DNA from 3 places in the Gracilibacillus sp. JCM 18860 genome. Region 1 is predicted to be linked to each of the others. Evidence: riboswitches for the same ligand, from Rfam matches in the RefSeq annotation. Region 1 holds a riboswitch; each other region holds the start of a gene.
What was found. A riboswitch is a leader RNA that binds a small molecule or an ion and turns the genes downstream of it on or off. The one in region 1 is predicted to bind S-adenosylmethionine.

Region 1 (5,745 bases):
AAAAGAAGGGGAAATTAGTTTGCAAATTAATGATCTCCGTAAAAGATTATCGATTAGTGGGAAAAATGGTGTTTCCTTTTTGTTGTCAGCTGTAATCATTTGGTTAATTATTACCATAATATTTTTACAACCAATCACACTAGAACTAAAAAATATTTATATGTTATTCTCAACGGGATTAATGTTTCCTTTATCGATGGGTCTTTCCAATCTCTTGAAAGCAGATTGGAAATTTGAAGGTAATCCCTTAGGTAAGTTAGGAGTATTCTTGAACATTGCTCAGCTCGTATATTTTCCAATTCTTTTTTGGGCGATAGGTAAAAGCCCAGAAGAAGCTATTATCTTTTTTTCCATCATTACAGCAGCACATTTTTTCCCTTATGGATGGTTTTACCTTTCAAAGCCTTATTTTATAATGGCTCCAATTGTATCATTTGCTATTATCTTAATTGGATGGAATTTAAATCAGAATGAGTTGTGGTTAATACCGTTTTCTATGATCATATTTTTGCTTATTTTAACTATACTTCTTTATATTGATTACAGGAAAAAATTGAATTCATAACGTTTATTCCATTAGTACAACAATTTAAGCCCCCTCCGGGTGCATTATCTTATAAAAGAGCTTCACTAAAATCGTTTAATCGATGTAGTGGGGCTTTTTTATGTATAAATAAATGATCTTTATTCATGGAGACTATTCAGTAATTATGACTAATCATCATATTTCTACAAAAATCGATAAAAAATAGGTTTAGTATTGGTCACTTCTGGGTATCAGAAACTATCGAGTAAATCCTGAAAAAGGAAGTGATATTGTTTTGATAAAAAAGAGTACAGCCATCATCTTATTTTTATCGTTTTTCTTTGTTTTCCCTTTGATTATAGAGGCAGAGGGGAAAACATATCATGTGGGAGCAACAGATTTACATGTGCGCTCAGAGCCATCTTTAAATGGACAAATTCTTGGTAAATTACAAGCTGGAGATCAAGTACAAGTGTTTGATGAGGCATATGGCTGGTATAAAACCTTTTATAATGGGAAAGAGGCTTGGATAGCTTCACAATTTTTAATGGTGGAAGAGCAAGAGCGAGCAGCTACTAATGATAGTTTAAACGATGTTTCTATTACTGCCACTGGTGTTCGGATTCGTTCAGGACCAGGTACAAATTATCCTATTATCGGTTTTACAACAATTGGAGAGTCTTTTTCGGTCGTTGATACTGAAGATCAATGGATAAAAGTAGATTTAAAGAATGGTAAAATTGGATGGATTGCGGGCTGGTTGACGAATCATCAAAGTACCACATACATACCTGAAGAACCATCAGCCCAGGCTACGTCAGATACAGAGCAATCTGTGGAACAAACAGCTACTACAACTACGGTAAGCAATGAGCAGAACTTAAATGGCTTTAATATTGTGCTCGATCCAGGGCATGGTGGCATGGATCCTGGAGCCATAGGACTTGGGGGTATCTTTGAAAAGGATGTCATTATGGAGGTGCTTTCTGAGATAGCAAGTGAGCTCCGTCAAGCAGGTGCAACGGTATTATTAACGAGAAGTAATGATAGCTATGTAGATCATGCCACCCGCTTGAGAATAAGTCATGCTTATCAGACTCATGCTTTTATAAGTCTACATTTTAATGCAAGTCCAATAGTTTCTGCTAATGGAATTAGCACACACTATTTTGGCCCAGATAGTAAAGAGCTTGCCTATGAAATGCAGTCCTCTTTATCTCAACATGTCACAATGAGAGATCGAGGGGTTCGAAGTAGTAATTTCTATGTACTAAGAAACAATCAAAATAAAGCACTCCTATTAGAAATGGGATTTATTACGAATCCTCATGACTTACTCACAATCCGAACAAGGGACTATCAAGATAACTTAGCAGAAGGGATCACCAAAGGTCTTTTAGCTTATTTTAAATAGAGAAGTGGCTGCATCAAATGGATGCAGGCGTTTCTCTATCATCGGAAATATTAATAACGGCAATGCGTGCACCTTTCTTGGCTAATTGCAAGCATGTTTCTCGTCCGATACCACTTTCACCTCCTGTTACGATGGCAACTTTTTTTTGTAGTTGGTCATAATAAAACCTCCTTCTAGGATGACTATTTTTTTGAAAACATAAATGAATGGATTAAAAAAAAGCTATTTCATGTCGATATAAATCATGAATACTCTTAAAAGAAAAATATTCAATAATTTATAAATACTTGTTGACAGTGGTGGTCTACCATGCTAAAGTATGTAATAACTAAATTAAATATAAGTAATCCACTCGGAATTACAATATTTGACATTAAATCTTATCAAGAGAGGTGGAGGGACTGGCCCTATGAAACCTCGGCAACCATTAAGCACAAAGGCTTAATAAAGGTGCCAATTCCACTAAGTGATCATGCTTGGAGAGATAAGAGAGCGAATTATTCAGACTGAATCCTCTCTATCTCCATGTAGAGAGGATTTTTTGATCCGATAAAAATTAAATAGCTCTTATCAAGAGAGGCAGAGGGACTGGCCCGATGACGCCCAGCAACCATTAAGCTTCAGCTTAAAAGGTGCTAAATCCTGCAGGAAACATTCCTGATAGATAAGAGGGAGACAGCTGGTAGATAACCAAAGCCTTCTTCTTGTCGAAGAAGGCTTTTCTTTATACTTATATTAATTAAATGAATGGAATATTCAAGGAGGAAACTAACATGACAGCTTTTAAAAATTCAACGTATGATGCGGAGACCTTAAATTTACACGGTGGTCAGGCGCCTGATCCAACAACAGGTTCAAGAGCAGTGCCTATCTATCAATCTACTTCGTTCGTTTTCCATGACACAGAACATGCAGAGAGACTATTTGCACTTGATGAACCAGGAAACATCTATTCAAGAATTGGTAATCCAACTGTCGATGTTTTTGAGAAAAGATTAGCCCTTTTAGAAGATGGCGTTGCAGCAGTTGCAACAGCTTCGGGGATGTCAGCCATCACCCTATCGATCTTAAATCTAGCAAGTGCGGGAGACGAAATTGTTGCAGGTGTGAACTTGTATGGCGGAACCTATAATCTGTTTGCTGTAACATTACCAAGATACGGAATCAACGTAAAATTTGTAGACCCAACCGATCCTGAGAATTTCCGTCAAGCCATCAATGAAAATACGAAAGCAGTTTATGGCGAGATTATCGGAAATCCAGGCCTTCAAGTATTGGATGTAGAAAAAGTTTCAGAGATTGCTCATGAGGCAGGTGTACCATTGATCGTTGATAATACATTTGCCACACCTTATGGTTGTAAACCAATCACATTAGGTGCTGATATTGTGGTTCATTCTGCGACAAAATGGATAGGTGGTCACGGTACATCGATTGGCGGAATTATAGTTGATGGAGGTCGTTTTAACTGGAATTCAGAAAAATATCCTCAATTTACTGAACCAGATCCGAGCTACAATGGAATTCGTTATGCAATAGACTTTGGAACATTAGCATTTATCACAAAAGTGCGTGTCCAGTTATTGAGAGACTTCGGTGCGGCACTTAGCCCATTTAATGCCTTCCAGTTACTACAAGGATTAGAAACACTTCATTTAAGAGTGGAAAGACATAATCGAAATGCTCAGGAATTAGCAGAATATCTAGAAGAACACGAAGCGGTGGAATGGATTCGATATCCAGGATTGGAAAGCCATCCATCACACGCACTAGCGAAGCGTATTTTGAACAATGGCTTTGGCTCAATCATTGTCTTTGGGATTAAAGGTGGACGAGATGCAGGTAGAGATCTAATCAATAATGTTTCTCTATGGTCCCATGTAGCCAATGTTGGAGATGCTAGGTCATTAATTATTCATCCAGCTTCTACTACTCATCAACAGTTAAGTAAAGAGCAATTAGAGGAAACAGGAGTAACAGAAGAGCTTGTTCGTTTATCTGTAGGAATCGAATCAATTCGTGATATTCAAAATGATCTTGATCAAGCACTTGCCAAAGCAACAGGAATCGGTGCAGATGAAGCAAAACAAATCGTCGTAAATGATGAAGGGGTAATTAAATGGGCATTAAATTCTCCATATGAGCGGGTAATCGAGAATGGGGAAGAGGTGACTCGCCAAAAAACATTGGCTATTGTTGGTCTGAGTGGGAAGGAAGCAAGACCGAGCTACCGTCTAGCAAGAAAAATGCAACGTCTTGGATATAAAATTATTCCAGTTAATCCAAGGGAAACAGAGATTTTAGGAGAAAAAGCATACCCAGATTTAAAAAGTGTTCCTGTTCCTATTGACATTGTACAAGTTTTCCGTAGCCCTGATGCTGCGGTAGAAGTAGCAAAAGAAGCGGTGGAAGTTAAACCAAAAGTATTCTGGCTACAGGAAGGTGTTGTTTCACCAAAAGCAGAAGAAGTGGCAAGAGAAGCAGGGTTACAGGTTGTACACAATAGATGTACGTACAAAGAAGCCCAGCGGTTAAGAGGAACAATTTCCACTTATGCTTGTGAAATTTAATAGAAAAGAAAATAAAAAAGGGGACAATCTATCATGAAAAGAATACCATTAATAGATTTACGTAGTTTTTTAGCTATCGCGCTTTTTGGTTTCATTCTTGTTATTGCATCAGGCTGTGCAGCAGCAGAAGGAGAAACAGAGGGAAAGCCTGAAAAAATCCGTTTAGATTATGCTTATTATTCGCCAACAAGCTTAGTATTAAAGAAATTCGAATGGGCAGAAGAAGTTTTTGCGGAAGAAGATATAGAGGTGGAGTGGACATTAAGTCAAGGAAGTAATAAAGCATTAGAGTTTTTAAGAAGTGATAGTATTGACTTTGGTTCATCGGCAGGTGCTGCAGCCTTAATCTCTAAGGAGAGTGGTGCACCAATAGAGAATGTATACATCTATTCGAAGCCAGAATGGACGGCATTAGTAACGAATGAAGGCTCAGGAATTGAATCCATTAAAGATTTAAAAGGAAAGAATGTTGCAGCAACTATGGGAACAGACCCCTTCATCTTTCTAGTAAGAGCATTGGATTCAGAAGGCTTAACGATTAATGATATTACATTGACTAACCTGCAGCATGCAGATGGTGGTTCAGCCCTTGTATCAGGCGATGTAGATGCATGGGCAGGGCTTGATCCACATATGGCAAAATTAGAATTAGAAGAAAATGCGCAATTATTCTTCCGTAATGCAGACTTAAACACGTATGGCTTTTTAAATGTTCGTCAAGAGTTTGCAGACAAATATCCGGAATATGTAAATAAAGTAATTGAATTGTATGAGCGCGCTCGTAATTGGGTTTTAGAGAATCCTGAAGAAGCAGCTCAACTATTAGCAGAAGAAGCAGATATAGATTTAGAAGTAGCCAAGATACAAATGGAACGAAATGATTTTTCTAATGCAATACCTGGTCAAGTTCATGAGGATGCGATTGTGGAAGCAGGAAAGGTATTACAGGATGCGGATGTACTAAATCCAGATGCGGATGTAGAAAAATTAACACAAGAATTAATCAATCCTGAATATGCAAAAGAAATAATAGAATGAGATGGTAGGGAATTAGAGGGGGAACAATCATGGCAGATAACCAAGAATTAACAAGTGGAGCCTATATAGATAAGGTTAATCAAAAAGATGATAAGGCCAAGAATATGAACAAACATTCAACCGTTAAGACAATTTTACTTGGCAGTATCATCCCAATTCTATTAATTATTGCTTGGGAGCTAGTTTGCCGTGCAGGT
Region 2 (5,745 bases), 1.2 Mb from region 1:
AGCCCCCAGTCCTTTTCTCTTCTCCTCTATAATGGAAGGCTTAATTTGCTTTGTTGGAAAGATTGATTAAGATCCTTGATCAAATCATCGACATTCTCTATACCTACAGATAAACGGAACAAGCGATCCTCGATCCCTCTTTCTTTTCGTTCATGTGGAGGCATTGCTGCATGAGACATGGTAGCAGGATGAGAAAGAATAGATTCCACAGCCCCTAAGCTTACGGCAAAGACTGGTATTTCGAGCTTTCTAACGAATCCCTCTATGTCAACATTTTCTGATAATAAAAAGGATAGGACTGCTCCACCACTTTTGGCTTGGGAATGATGAACGTTAAAACCAGGATGATCCGTAAGACCTGGATAATACACTTTTTCAATCGCATGATGTTCATCCAAAAATTTAGCAATTTCAAGTGCAGATTGGCTTGATTTGGTTAGTCGAGTCTCCAAAGTTTTCATTCCTTGAATTAAGGTATAGGAATCCTGTGCACTTAGAATGGATCCAATTGTATTCTGAATAAATTTTAATTTTGCAGCTAACTCTTCTGTTTTTGCCACAGCTAATCCAGCTACTACGTCACTATGACCAGATAAGAATTTAGTCGCACTATGGAGCACAATGTCTACACCAAGATCTAGTGGATTTTGATACAATGGTGTCATAAATGTATTGTCTAAATAAGTATAGCAATCATTGGCTTTAGCTAACTCCACCACTTTCTTAATGTCAGTGATTTGCAATAAGGGATTTGCTGGTGTTTCCATATAAATAACCTTTGTATTACTTTGAATAGCTTTTTCAATTTCTGCGATGTTTGTCATGTCAACAAAAGTATGGCTAATCGAGAAGCTGGTCAATAGCTGACTGATAAATCGATAGGTACCTCCATAAACGTCTTTTGTCACAACGACATGATCTCCCGCTTCCAATAATAAAAAAGCTGAGGAGATGGCTGCCATGCCTGAAGAAAAGGCATAGCCTGCGTATCCATTCTCTAACTGCGCAATCGTCTTTTCTAAAATTTCTCTGGTTGGGTTACCTGAGCGGCTATAATCGAATGGTCCGAATTCATTTATTTCTTTCTGATGATAAGTAGATGATAAATAAATCGGAGGATTTACGGCACCTGTCACCTTTTCGTTAAATCCTTGTTGTAGCCCTGCATGAATAAGCTTTGTATCAAATTGGTTAGACATGAAGTAATTCCTCCTTGCTCTTTAGTAGAGCTTGATCTAGATCTTCTTTTAAATCTTCTATATGCTCAATACCGACAGAGAAACGTAACAGCCTTTCACAAATACCACGTTTTTCACGTTCTTCTAAAGGGATATCTGCATGCGTTTGTGTTGTTGGATAAGTGATAAAGCTCTCCACCCCACCTAAGCTTTCCGCAAAAGAAATGACTTTTAAATGGGATAAGAAGGGGCCAACCATTTGTTTCTCCTTAATCCGGAAACTAACCATTGCACCTTTACCGGGATACAGAATGTCTGTTACTAAAGGGTGCTCCTTGAAAAACTGTTCAAGTGCTCTAGCATTTTCCTGTTGCTTCTCAAGGCGAAGACTTAACGTTTTCATGCCTCGAATAAGTAACATACAATCAAATGGTGACAATACAGCTCCTATGGCATTGTGTAGATGGGTTAGTTTTTCTGCTAACGGTTGATCCTTCACAGCAACTAGTCCAGCAAGAACATCATTATGTCCACCTAAATATTTCGTTGCAGAATGGACGACAATATCTGCTCCTAGTGTAAGTGGCTTTTGGAGATATGGTGTGAAAAAGGTGTTATCTACGATTAAAAGCAGCTGGTGTTCTTTAGCGATCTGGGCAACTTTATGAATATCTAACTCGATTAACAGTGGATTTGTTGGCGTCTCAATAAATATTGCCTTTGTTTTCGATGTGATTTGTTCTGCAATTTCTTCTGGTTTCACATAGAGAAAATCGACCGCATATGCTTCACTATAGTGACTAAATAATCGGTATGTTCCACCATAAACATCCTCTGTCACGATGATTTGATCTCCTTTTTCAAATATGGCAAGCACTAATTGAATCGCAGCCATACCGGATGAACAAGCAAATCCCTTAGTGCCTTTTTCAAGGTCGCTTATGGCCCTTTCTACAATATCTCTGGTTGGATTACGCGTTCGCGTATAATCAAAACCGGTAGAATTGCCAATTGTTTCATGCTGGTAGGCTGTCGATAAATAAATAGGTGGCTCGACGGCACCTGTCTTTGGATCAGATTTATTCCCAATTTGAGCTAATGATGTTTCGATATGCTTCATTTCGATCATTCCTCCTACGATATGCTATAAAACGAAAAGGGACTTTCTCCCGATAAGAAGAAAGTCCCCACATTTATACATACTTCTTATCTTCGGTAATTACCTTCTGGATTTAGCACCATGCATAAAATGCTGGTTGCTGAGGCATCATCGGGCCAGTCCCTAAACCTCTCTTGATAAGCTTAAAATATTTAGTTGTTAAAAAGTTTTGGAAATACTATACAATATATCATACAATCACCAGTAAAAAAATACAAGAAAAAATTTAAAAAAATTAAACCTAGTAAAACCATTGGTTATAAAGGATTTTTAGTGGATTGCAGTAGCAATCCAAGGAATTGACCTATTGACATTAATTGTATTTACCATTATATTCAATACAAATCATTTAATAACTTAAAACATTATATGCTTTCTTATCCAGAGAGATGGAGGGACTGGCCCGATGAAATCTCAGCAACAGGCATTTGAGGCACTGTGCTAATTCCAGCAAGACAACCTTGGCAGATAAGAAGAAGTATTTAACTTCTACTTTTAGACCAAGTAGAAGTTTTTTGTTTTTTTGAAAGAAAATAGGATCTCGCTAATAAATCTGGACGCGAGGGTAAGAAAATTAGCGGCAACCCTATACGACATTTTGATGAAGCATTATGTTGATATGGAGAGAAAAGCATTCACGCCCGGAGATTCACTTGAAATAAAAATGCAGGTTTCATTTCTAAGAAGATAAAAATAGAGGAAGTAGGATGAAAAATGTTAGTCATTTTAGCTTTTTTTGCCGCATGTTTATTTGCTTTTAATATCGGCGCTAGTGGCTCTGCCGCTAGTATGGGAGTCGTATATGGAAGTAAGGTAATAAAACATAAAAAAGTGGCATTATTTCTAGCTGGTTCAGGAGCCATAGTTGGTGCTCTTTGGGGAGGAAAGCATGTTACTCATACACTAGGAAAGGGAATTATTCCAGAGGAAATCATGGATGTTCGCATCGCTACAATTATACTGGCCGTTTCTGCGTGTACTTTATTTGTTACGAATTATATTGGTATTCCACTTTCTACTAGTGAGGTAACCGTTGGTGCTATTGTCGGAATTGGTTTGTCTTTTCAGCAAATATATGCCGTTTCTATATTAGAAATCGTCGGTTTATGGCTTCTTATCCCAATTTTAGCTTTTTTTGTGACATATACGCTTGAAAAAGTAAGAATGAAATACCGAGACAAGATAAAGGTCTCATTTTCTAGTAAAATATTAGCAGGACTGTTAATTATAACAGGTATTTTTGAGGCAATAGCCGCTGGTATGAATAATGTGGCGAATGCGTTAGGACCATTGGTGGGAGCAAATTTAGTAACAATGGAGATTGGTTTACCTGTCTTAGCGTTAGTGGTAGCGCTTGGTAGCATCTTATTTGGGGGAAAAGTGTTAGATACCAATGCCAAAAAGATCACAAATCTATCACTGGCAAACGGAATTGTTGTTTCAAGCACAACAGGGATATTAGTTATTGCTGCCTCCTTTTTAGGAGTTCCTATCCCAATGACCCAGGTAACGACGACGGCAATTGTTGGAATCAGTGCTACGAAAAGCTGGCAAAATGTTTGGAAGGAAAAAATCATCCATCGTATTGCAAAGGTTTGGATTTCTTCACCAATCATTTCATTAGTGATTTCCTATAGTTTAACCGAAATCATTATTCGTCATTCTTACTATACTGTAATCTTATTATTCTTAACGATACTTATTACAATCGTGTTAATGAAATATCAAGTAAAGTCAGAAACAAAGCAACAAGAACATCAATTAAGAAGGGAATGGGAAGAGATTGGGTAAAGTATATTTAGTAGGGGCAGGACCAGGCGACAAGGAACTAATTACGTTAAAAGGAATTAGAGCGATTGAAGAAGCAGACGTTATTTTATATGATCGTTTAATTAATCAAGAATTATTAAACTATGCAAGAAGTGAGGCAGAATTAATTTTTTGTGGGAAGGAACCGAAATTGCATGGTGTTATTCAGGACGAGATAAATCGTTTACTCGTTCAATATGGAACAGAGGGAAAAGTCATCACGAGATTAAAAGGTGGCGATCCGTTTATTTTTGGTAGAGGCGGGGAAGAAGCACTTGTTTTAGAAAAAGCTAATATTCCTTTTGAAGTAGTACCTGGTATCACATCAGGTATAAGTGCACCTGCATATGCTGGAATTCCATTAACCCATCGTGGGCTCAGTGGTTCCGTAAGCTTTATTAATGGGTCCAATCCTGAATCAAGATCATTAAAGGAATGGCAGCATATAGCTAATGGAACAGAAACTCTTTGCTTTTACATGGGTGTGAGGAATTTTCCTAAAACTGCTGAATACCTTATCCAAGCAGGTTTAGAAAAGACAACACCTGTAGCAATCATTCACTGGGGAACGACTAATAAACAAAAAACGATTGTAGGTACACTCGAAACAATCACGGATCGATTAGATGAGATCACGAATCCGTCAATGATTGTTATAGGTCAAGTTGTCTTATTGCATGATCAACTACAATGGTTTAATAAGCAAGCATTAGAAAATGCTGGAGCTTCATCATTATAAGTAATAAAACCTTGATTCATTACGATGAATCAAGGTTTAGTATATTTAATCGACATCTTTCTCTCGTGCTTTTTGCATTTGTTCTTGTTCTTGCTCCCAACCCCATTCAGGATTAATTTGATTAATTAATTGATCTATCTCTTCTTGTGACAAGTCTTTCTTTCCATTGGAGTTGTTAATATAGGATTTTAGCTCCCATTCACCACCTTTTTTATTATCTAATTCCTTCCATTTTACCGTAAATATATAATCATTGCTATGAATATCGGCATGTATAAGTAGTATATCTTTATGAAGTATTAGCTTCGACAATCTCATGTTATACCTCCTTTTCTTAAGGAAAATTCACAACATTGCTAGTATTCGAAGGAGACGAAGAAAATAAGCTTCCAATTATAAGGACTAAAAATAAACGATATTTTAGTCTTTGAATATTTCATATTCATTATACCATAAATGTAAGGGTTTTCTTTAAGTGTTACCTAAATCCTTTCGTTCAAACCTGGTACATTTTGAAAGCTTTTTGAATATAAAGAAAGTAGGTAAGGGGTGAAAGAATTGGCGGTAGTGAAAGCAACGGAAGAAGATGTGAGATTACTAGCTAGACTCATGCGAGCTGAAGCAGAAGGTGATGGCAAATTAGGTATGCTTATGGTAGGTAATACGGGAGTAAATCGGGTAAGAGCAAGATGTCTTGATTTTACGGATATTAATACCATTAGAAGGATGGTATTTCAAAGTCCAGGAGGCTTTGAGGCCACACAAAAAGGCTACTTTTATCAACGAGCTAGAGAGCAAGATATAGAGCTTGCAAGAAGGGTTATTAATGGGAAAAGATATCATCCTGCAAGCTATGCATT
Region 3 (5,745 bases), 1.9 Mb from region 1:
TGGAGTTCCTTTCCATACATGAGAAGTCTACGATCAAGCTTGGTTTATATCCATTGTTTGCGATATTCATCCTACTTCTACCTACGATGTTTTTAATCTAATCAAGGAACAATCCTACACTTCCCTTAAGACCATATAAAGTTTATAATAGTCTTTATATGAAAAGGAGTGTTTGCGATGCGTGAACAATGGTCATCCAAAATTGGGTTTATTATGGCTTCCGCTGGTGCTGCGATTGGACTAGGTGCCATTTGGAAGTTTCCATATCAGGCAGGACTAAATGGAGGAGCAGCATTTTTCCTATTATTCATTGTCTTCACCCTTGTGATTGGATTATCGATGCTAATATCAGAATTTGTAATTGGGCGTGGCGCGAAAAAAGAAGCGATCACGGCTTATAGAACCTTAGCGCCAAATAGCCATTGGAAAATGATCGGTCAGCTAGGTGTATTAGGCTGCTTTCTATTGCTTTCCTTTTATAGTGTGGTAGGTGGTTGGGTCTTGATTTATAGTGCTCAGTCTGTTGTTGGTCAAGTAATTAAGGATGGAGCGAATTATGAGCAATTATTTGGCGCTGTCACCTCCTCGCCCGTCATTACGTTAACAGGGTTAGCGCTGTTTTTACTCATTAATGTTGCTGTCATTTCTTTTGGAATAAAGAATGGGATTGAAAAAGCGAATAAATATATGATGCCATTATTGTTTTTATTTTTTATTATCCTTGTCGTTCGTTCCCTCACTCTAGAAGGGGCTGCGGAAGGGATCTCTTTTATTCTAAATCCAGATTTTTCTAGCCTAACAGGAGAGGGAATTCTCTATGCGCTTGGTCAATCCTTTTTTGCTCTAGCAGTGGGTTTTTCTTGTATGGTTACCTATAGCTCTTATTTAGGAAAAGAAGTGAGTATCCCGGCATCTGCTTCCTCTGTTGTCGTGATGAATATTTTCGTCTCCTTATTAGCGGGATTAGCTATTTTCCCGGCAGTGTTTGCCTTTGGAATTGAGCCTACAGAAGGGCCGGGCTTATTGTTTATTATTTTGCCGACAGTATTTGCTCAAATTCCTTTCGGGGAAGTATTCTTCTGTCTATTCTTATTATTATTTTTATTTGCGACTTTAACGTCCTCCTTTAGTTTATTAGAAATTATCGTATCTGCCTTCACGGAAAATGGAAAAAGATCGAGAAAGAAAGTGACCTGGATTTCAGGACTTGTTATGTTCATTGCGGGTATTCCAGCAGCCCTGTCCTCCAGTATTCTAAAGGATTTCATGGTCTTTAATAAAACAGTATTTGATGCAACAGATTATTTAGTGAGTAATATTTTGCTACCACTCGGAAGCTTACTTATTGCGATGTTTATCATTCATCGAATGGATAAAGCGCTGGTGGAAGAGCAGTTTAAGATGTCTAACAACCTATCCAATGGCTGGTATCAAATCTGGAGAGTTGTCATGACTTGGATTGTACCGGTCACGATTCTCGTAGTGTATGTGAATTTGATCGGGATATGGAAGTTATAACCATCTCAAGGAGAGATGGTTATTTTTTTATGACAGTGGTAGAGGAAAGATTAACAAGGTTTTGAATCGTATCACCTACTGGACAATGCTCCTCTAAAAATGTGACAAATTCCTCTACTTTTTCTTTTGGAGCATCAGTATCAATGTAAAAGGTTGAGCTTATTTCCGAATATCCTGGGCGCACATCCCCCTTATCGAAAAATCCGTCCAGATCAATATCCCCTTCTAATTCAACACGGAAATTCTTTAGATCAATATCAAATTTTTCAGCATACGTACGTGCCACAATCGATTGGCAGGATCCTAATGCAGAAAGTAATAATTCTACTGGGTTCATTGCAGTATCAGTGCCACCAAGGGATGCAGGTTCGTCAACCATCACCTTATGTCCTCGGGATTCCGTTTCTACTAAAACCTTTTCCTTTAATGTTGCTGTTGCTTTAAATGTGTGAATAGCCATGCTTGTTTCCTCCTAAAGTAAGATGTGAAAAAGCCCTTCTCTAAAAAGGGGAGAAGGGCTGATTACCGATAGTATAATTGCTTTCCTTCTCATCTTTCGTATTAAAATACGTCTGAAGTTGGCACCATACTTTGAATAAAAGTTGGTTGCCGAGAGATCATAGGGTCAGTCCCTCCCCCTCTCTGGATGAGAAATATCCATATAGTTTCATAGACTATATCATGAAAAAAGAAAAACATCAACTTAGTGAAGAACAGGTTGTCGAAAAAATATATTTTGCTCATCTCGCTATGGAGAGGAGAGATAGTCAAGATAAAAAGATATATCTTGGCAATCTAGCTAGGAAGAGGAGCGTTCACCAAGATATATTGCAAACAGCCCCTCATATGCTAATCAAAATAGATTTATAGAAAAAAAGAGATATTCGGAACATTAATGCAATCGATTGCGCTATAAAATAATTTCAGATATAATATGAATTGCTCGATTAAAAAAGTAATAGTATTTAAATATCGTAACAAAAAACCATTTAGAACAAATGAAAGCTTATGTGCAATCGATTGCATTTTGAAAGCGGATAAATGAGAGGTTTAGGTTTAAGGAGGATATTATGTTAGCAGAAGAAATTAAGACAGAAGAAGAAAGCAATGTAAAACAACAATTACCGAATCTACCAATCAGTACGATATGGTTGATTAGTTTTGGTTTTTTAGGAGTACAAATGGCATTCTCCTTGCAAAGTGCCAACATGGGGCGAATTTTTCAAACGATTGGAGCAGATCCTACTAAATTAGGATTTTTCTTTATATTACCGCCACTTGCAGGGTTAGTCGTTCAACCGATTGTTGGTTATTTATCCGATCGAACGTGGATGCCGAGGCTCGGCCGGAGAATCCCTTATTTACTCGTTGGTTCCATTGTCTCTGTAATAGTTATGTGTTTATTGCCGAATGCGGGAAGCTTTGGTTTTGGGTTTGGTTCCATGCTTGCTTTAATGTTTGGGGCGGTAACGATTTTATTTATGGATCTCTCATCTAATGTTGCAATGCAGCCATTTAAGATGATGGTAGGAGATATGGTCAATGAAAAGCAAAAAGGATTCGCTTATTCGATCCAAAGCTTCCTATCGAATAGCGGGGCTGTTTTAGCTTGTATTTTCCCATTTTTACTAACTGCAGTAGGTGTTTCCAACACTGCGCCTAAGGGAGTTGTCCCACCATCAGTGGTTATTTCCTTTTATGTCGGTGCGGTAGTTCTAATCATTTGTAGTTTATTTACGGTATTTAAGGTGAAGGAATATTCCCCTTCGGAATATGCTCTTTACCACGGAATAAGAGAAGATGCGCATAAGAAAAAAACGAGTATGTTTGGCTTACTCCGCAGTGCTCCAAAAGTATTTTGGACAGTTACACTTGTTCAATTGTTTTGTTGGATGGGCTTTCAATATCTTTGGACATATGGTACAGGTGCTGTTGCGGCGAATGTGTGGAATACGACAGATCCTTCAAGCTCTGCTTATCAAGCTGCAGGTAACTGGTTCGGCATCTTGTCCGCAGTACAATCCGTAGCTGCAGTACTATGGTCACTTGTACTATCACGTATTTCTAACCAAAGAAGAAAGCTGGGTTATGCGATTAGTTTAGTGCTTGGAGGAATCGGATTTAGTTCCGTATTCTTTATCCATCATCAATGGCTTTTAGTTATCTCCTTTACCCTAATAGGAATCGCTTGGGCAGCCATGATGACCTTTCCATTTACGATTCTTACAAATGCATTAACAGGGGAAAATATGGGGACATATCTCGGTTTGTTCAATGGTAGTATTTGTTTACCACAAATTATTGCCTCTTGTGTAAGCTTTGCCATTTTTCCATTACTTGGGTCGTCGATGCCTGCCATGATCTTATTATCAGGAATTTTCCTCATAATTGGGGCATTGTCGGTTGGAACAATCAGAGAAACCTTAGCAAAATCGTAAGGGAACAGATAAGCATGGACGAACATATAAAAAAATGGATACATCCATTTTTTCAAATAGATTAAAAGATAAAGGAGAATAGAGATGCGGACTGTCAGTAGAAAGTGGTGGAAGGAAAGTGTTGTCTATCAAATCTATCCGAGAAGCTTCATGGATAGTAATGAGGATGGAATTGGAGATCTAAGAGGAGTAACATCAAAGCTCGACTATTTGAAAGACCTAGGAATCGATGTCATCTGGATATGTCCAATGTATAAATCTCCAAATGATGATAATGGCTACGATATTTCTGATTACCAAGATATTATGGACGAATTTGGGACAATGGCCGATTTCGATGAACTTCTAGAAGAAGTGCATAAGCGGGAAATGAAGCTGATTTTAGATTTAGTCATTAATCATACGAGTGATGAGCATCCATGGTTTATCGAATCACGCTCTTCAAAGGATAGTCCAAAACGTGATTGGTATATATGGCGTGATGGCAAAAATGGTAAGGAGCCAAATAATTGGGAATCGATATTTAACGGATCTGCATGGAAATATGATGAAAAAACCGATCAATATTTTATGCACATCTTCTCTGAACGTCAACCAGATTTAAATTGGGAAAATCCTAATGTAAGAGAAGCATTATATGAGATGGTGAACTGGTGGTTGGATAAAGGAGTCGATGGCTTTCGCGTTGATGCTATTTCCCATATCAAAAAGGAAACTGGCTTAAAGGATATGCCAAATCCCAAAAATTTAGACTATGTACCATCCTTTTCAAAAATGATGAATGTCGAGGGGATTGATCCATTTCTATCAGAATTCGCACAAAAAACGATCCATAATTACGATATTATGACAGTTGGAGAGGCGAATGGCGTTAAGCTGGAGGATGCGGACAAATGGGTTAGTGAAGAGCATGGCTACTTTGACATGATTTTTCAATTTGAATTTTTAGGTCTATGGCAAAAGGATGGAGACGACACTGTAAATGTGCAGGCATTAAAAGAAAATCTATCGAAGTGGCAGGCAGGTCTTGAAGGGAAAGGCTGGAATGCTTTATTTATCGAAAATCACGATCAACCTCGCCGAGTGTCCACATGGGGAAATGACCAAGAGCTTTGGAAGGAAAGTGCTAAAATGCTAGCTGCCTTGTACTTCCTCATGAAAGGAACCCCATTTATCTATCAGGGTCAGGAAATCGGTATGACGAATGTTCAGTTTCCATCGATAGAGGATTATAATGATGTCGGCATGATCAATTACTATAAGCTAGAAACAGAAAAAGGACGTCCACATGAGGATATTATGCAAGTCATCTGGAAGCAAGGACGCGATAACTCCCGTACTCCTATGCAATGGCATGCTGGGGCAATGGCAGGCTTCACTACATCGAATAAAACGTGGATGAAGCTGAATCCGAATTATGTGGATATTAATGTCTCGGATCAAATGAATGATCCTGACTCCATTTTGAATTTTTATAAGGCTTTAATCAAGTTAAGAAAAGAAAATGAGGTTTTCGTTTATGGAAGCTACAAGTTGCTGTTAGCCGATCACCCTAGTCTCTTTGTTTATACTCGTACATTTGGCGAGAATAAGGCATTAGTGATCAATAATTTCTCTGAAAAACATACGGAATGTAAGCTTCCGGCTGAAGTTTCTATTATTTCCTCACAGCCTGTTCTCCACAATTATGAAGTAGAAGAGGAGAAATTAGTAGAAAAAATGACATTAAAGCCTTACGAAACAAGGGTATATTTATTTAACTAAAAGAGTAGGAACCCGGATATTTTTC

Region 2: linked by a shared signal. The riboswitch ahead of ACZ5R4_RS05840 (inorganic phosphate transporter) and the one ahead of ACZ5R4_RS20610 (PLP-dependent aspartate aminotransferase family protein) in region 1 are both predicted to bind S-adenosylmethionine.
Region 3: linked by a shared signal. The riboswitch ahead of ACZ5R4_RS11805 (OsmC family protein) and the one ahead of ACZ5R4_RS20610 (PLP-dependent aspartate aminotransferase family protein) in region 1 are both predicted to bind S-adenosylmethionine.

What each region holds. Positions count from the first base shown of each region.
Region 1 is NZ_AP043868.1:4,250,914-4,256,658, forward strand. Features, by position in the region: gene ACZ5R4_RS20595 (DUF7010 family protein) at 1-565, shown strand, start outside; gene ACZ5R4_RS20600 (N-acetylmuramoyl-L-alanine amidase) at 822-1,940, shown strand; gene ACZ5R4_RS20605 (SDR family NAD(P)-dependent oxidoreductase) at 1,954-2,148, opposite strand; SAM riboswitch class I at 2,318-2,431, shown strand; SAM riboswitch class I at 2,505-2,611, shown strand; gene ACZ5R4_RS20610 (PLP-dependent aspartate aminotransferase family protein) at 2,714-4,510, shown strand; gene ACZ5R4_RS20615 (aliphatic sulfonate ABC transporter substrate-binding protein) at 4,544-5,548, shown strand; gene ACZ5R4_RS20620 (ABC transporter permease) at 5,653-5,745, shown strand, end outside.
Region 2 is NZ_AP043868.1:1,108,968-1,114,712, reverse strand. Features, by position in the region: gene ACZ5R4_RS05850 (aminotransferase class I/II-fold pyridoxal phosphate-dependent enzyme) at 27-1,199, opposite strand; gene ACZ5R4_RS05845 (methionine biosynthesis PLP-dependent protein) at 1,192-2,298, opposite strand; SAM riboswitch class I at 2,382-2,481, opposite strand; SAM riboswitch class I at 2,712-2,812, shown strand; gene ACZ5R4_RS05840 (inorganic phosphate transporter) at 3,052-4,128, shown strand; gene cobA (uroporphyrinogen-III C-methyltransferase) at 4,121-4,885, shown strand; gene ACZ5R4_RS05830 (hypothetical protein) at 4,931-5,203, opposite strand; gene ACZ5R4_RS05825 (cell wall hydrolase) at 5,444-5,745, shown strand, end outside.
Region 3 is NZ_AP043868.1:2,330,331-2,336,075, reverse strand. Features, by position in the region: gene ACZ5R4_RS11815 (hypothetical protein) at 1-101, shown strand, start outside; gene ACZ5R4_RS11810 (sodium-dependent transporter) at 178-1,518, shown strand; gene ACZ5R4_RS11805 (OsmC family protein) at 1,538-1,978, opposite strand; SAM riboswitch class I at 2,065-2,171, opposite strand; gene ACZ5R4_RS11800 (hypothetical protein) at 2,200-2,388, shown strand; gene ACZ5R4_RS11795 (SLC45 family MFS transporter) at 2,589-3,956, shown strand; gene ACZ5R4_RS11790 (glycoside hydrolase family 13 protein) at 4,041-5,720, shown strand.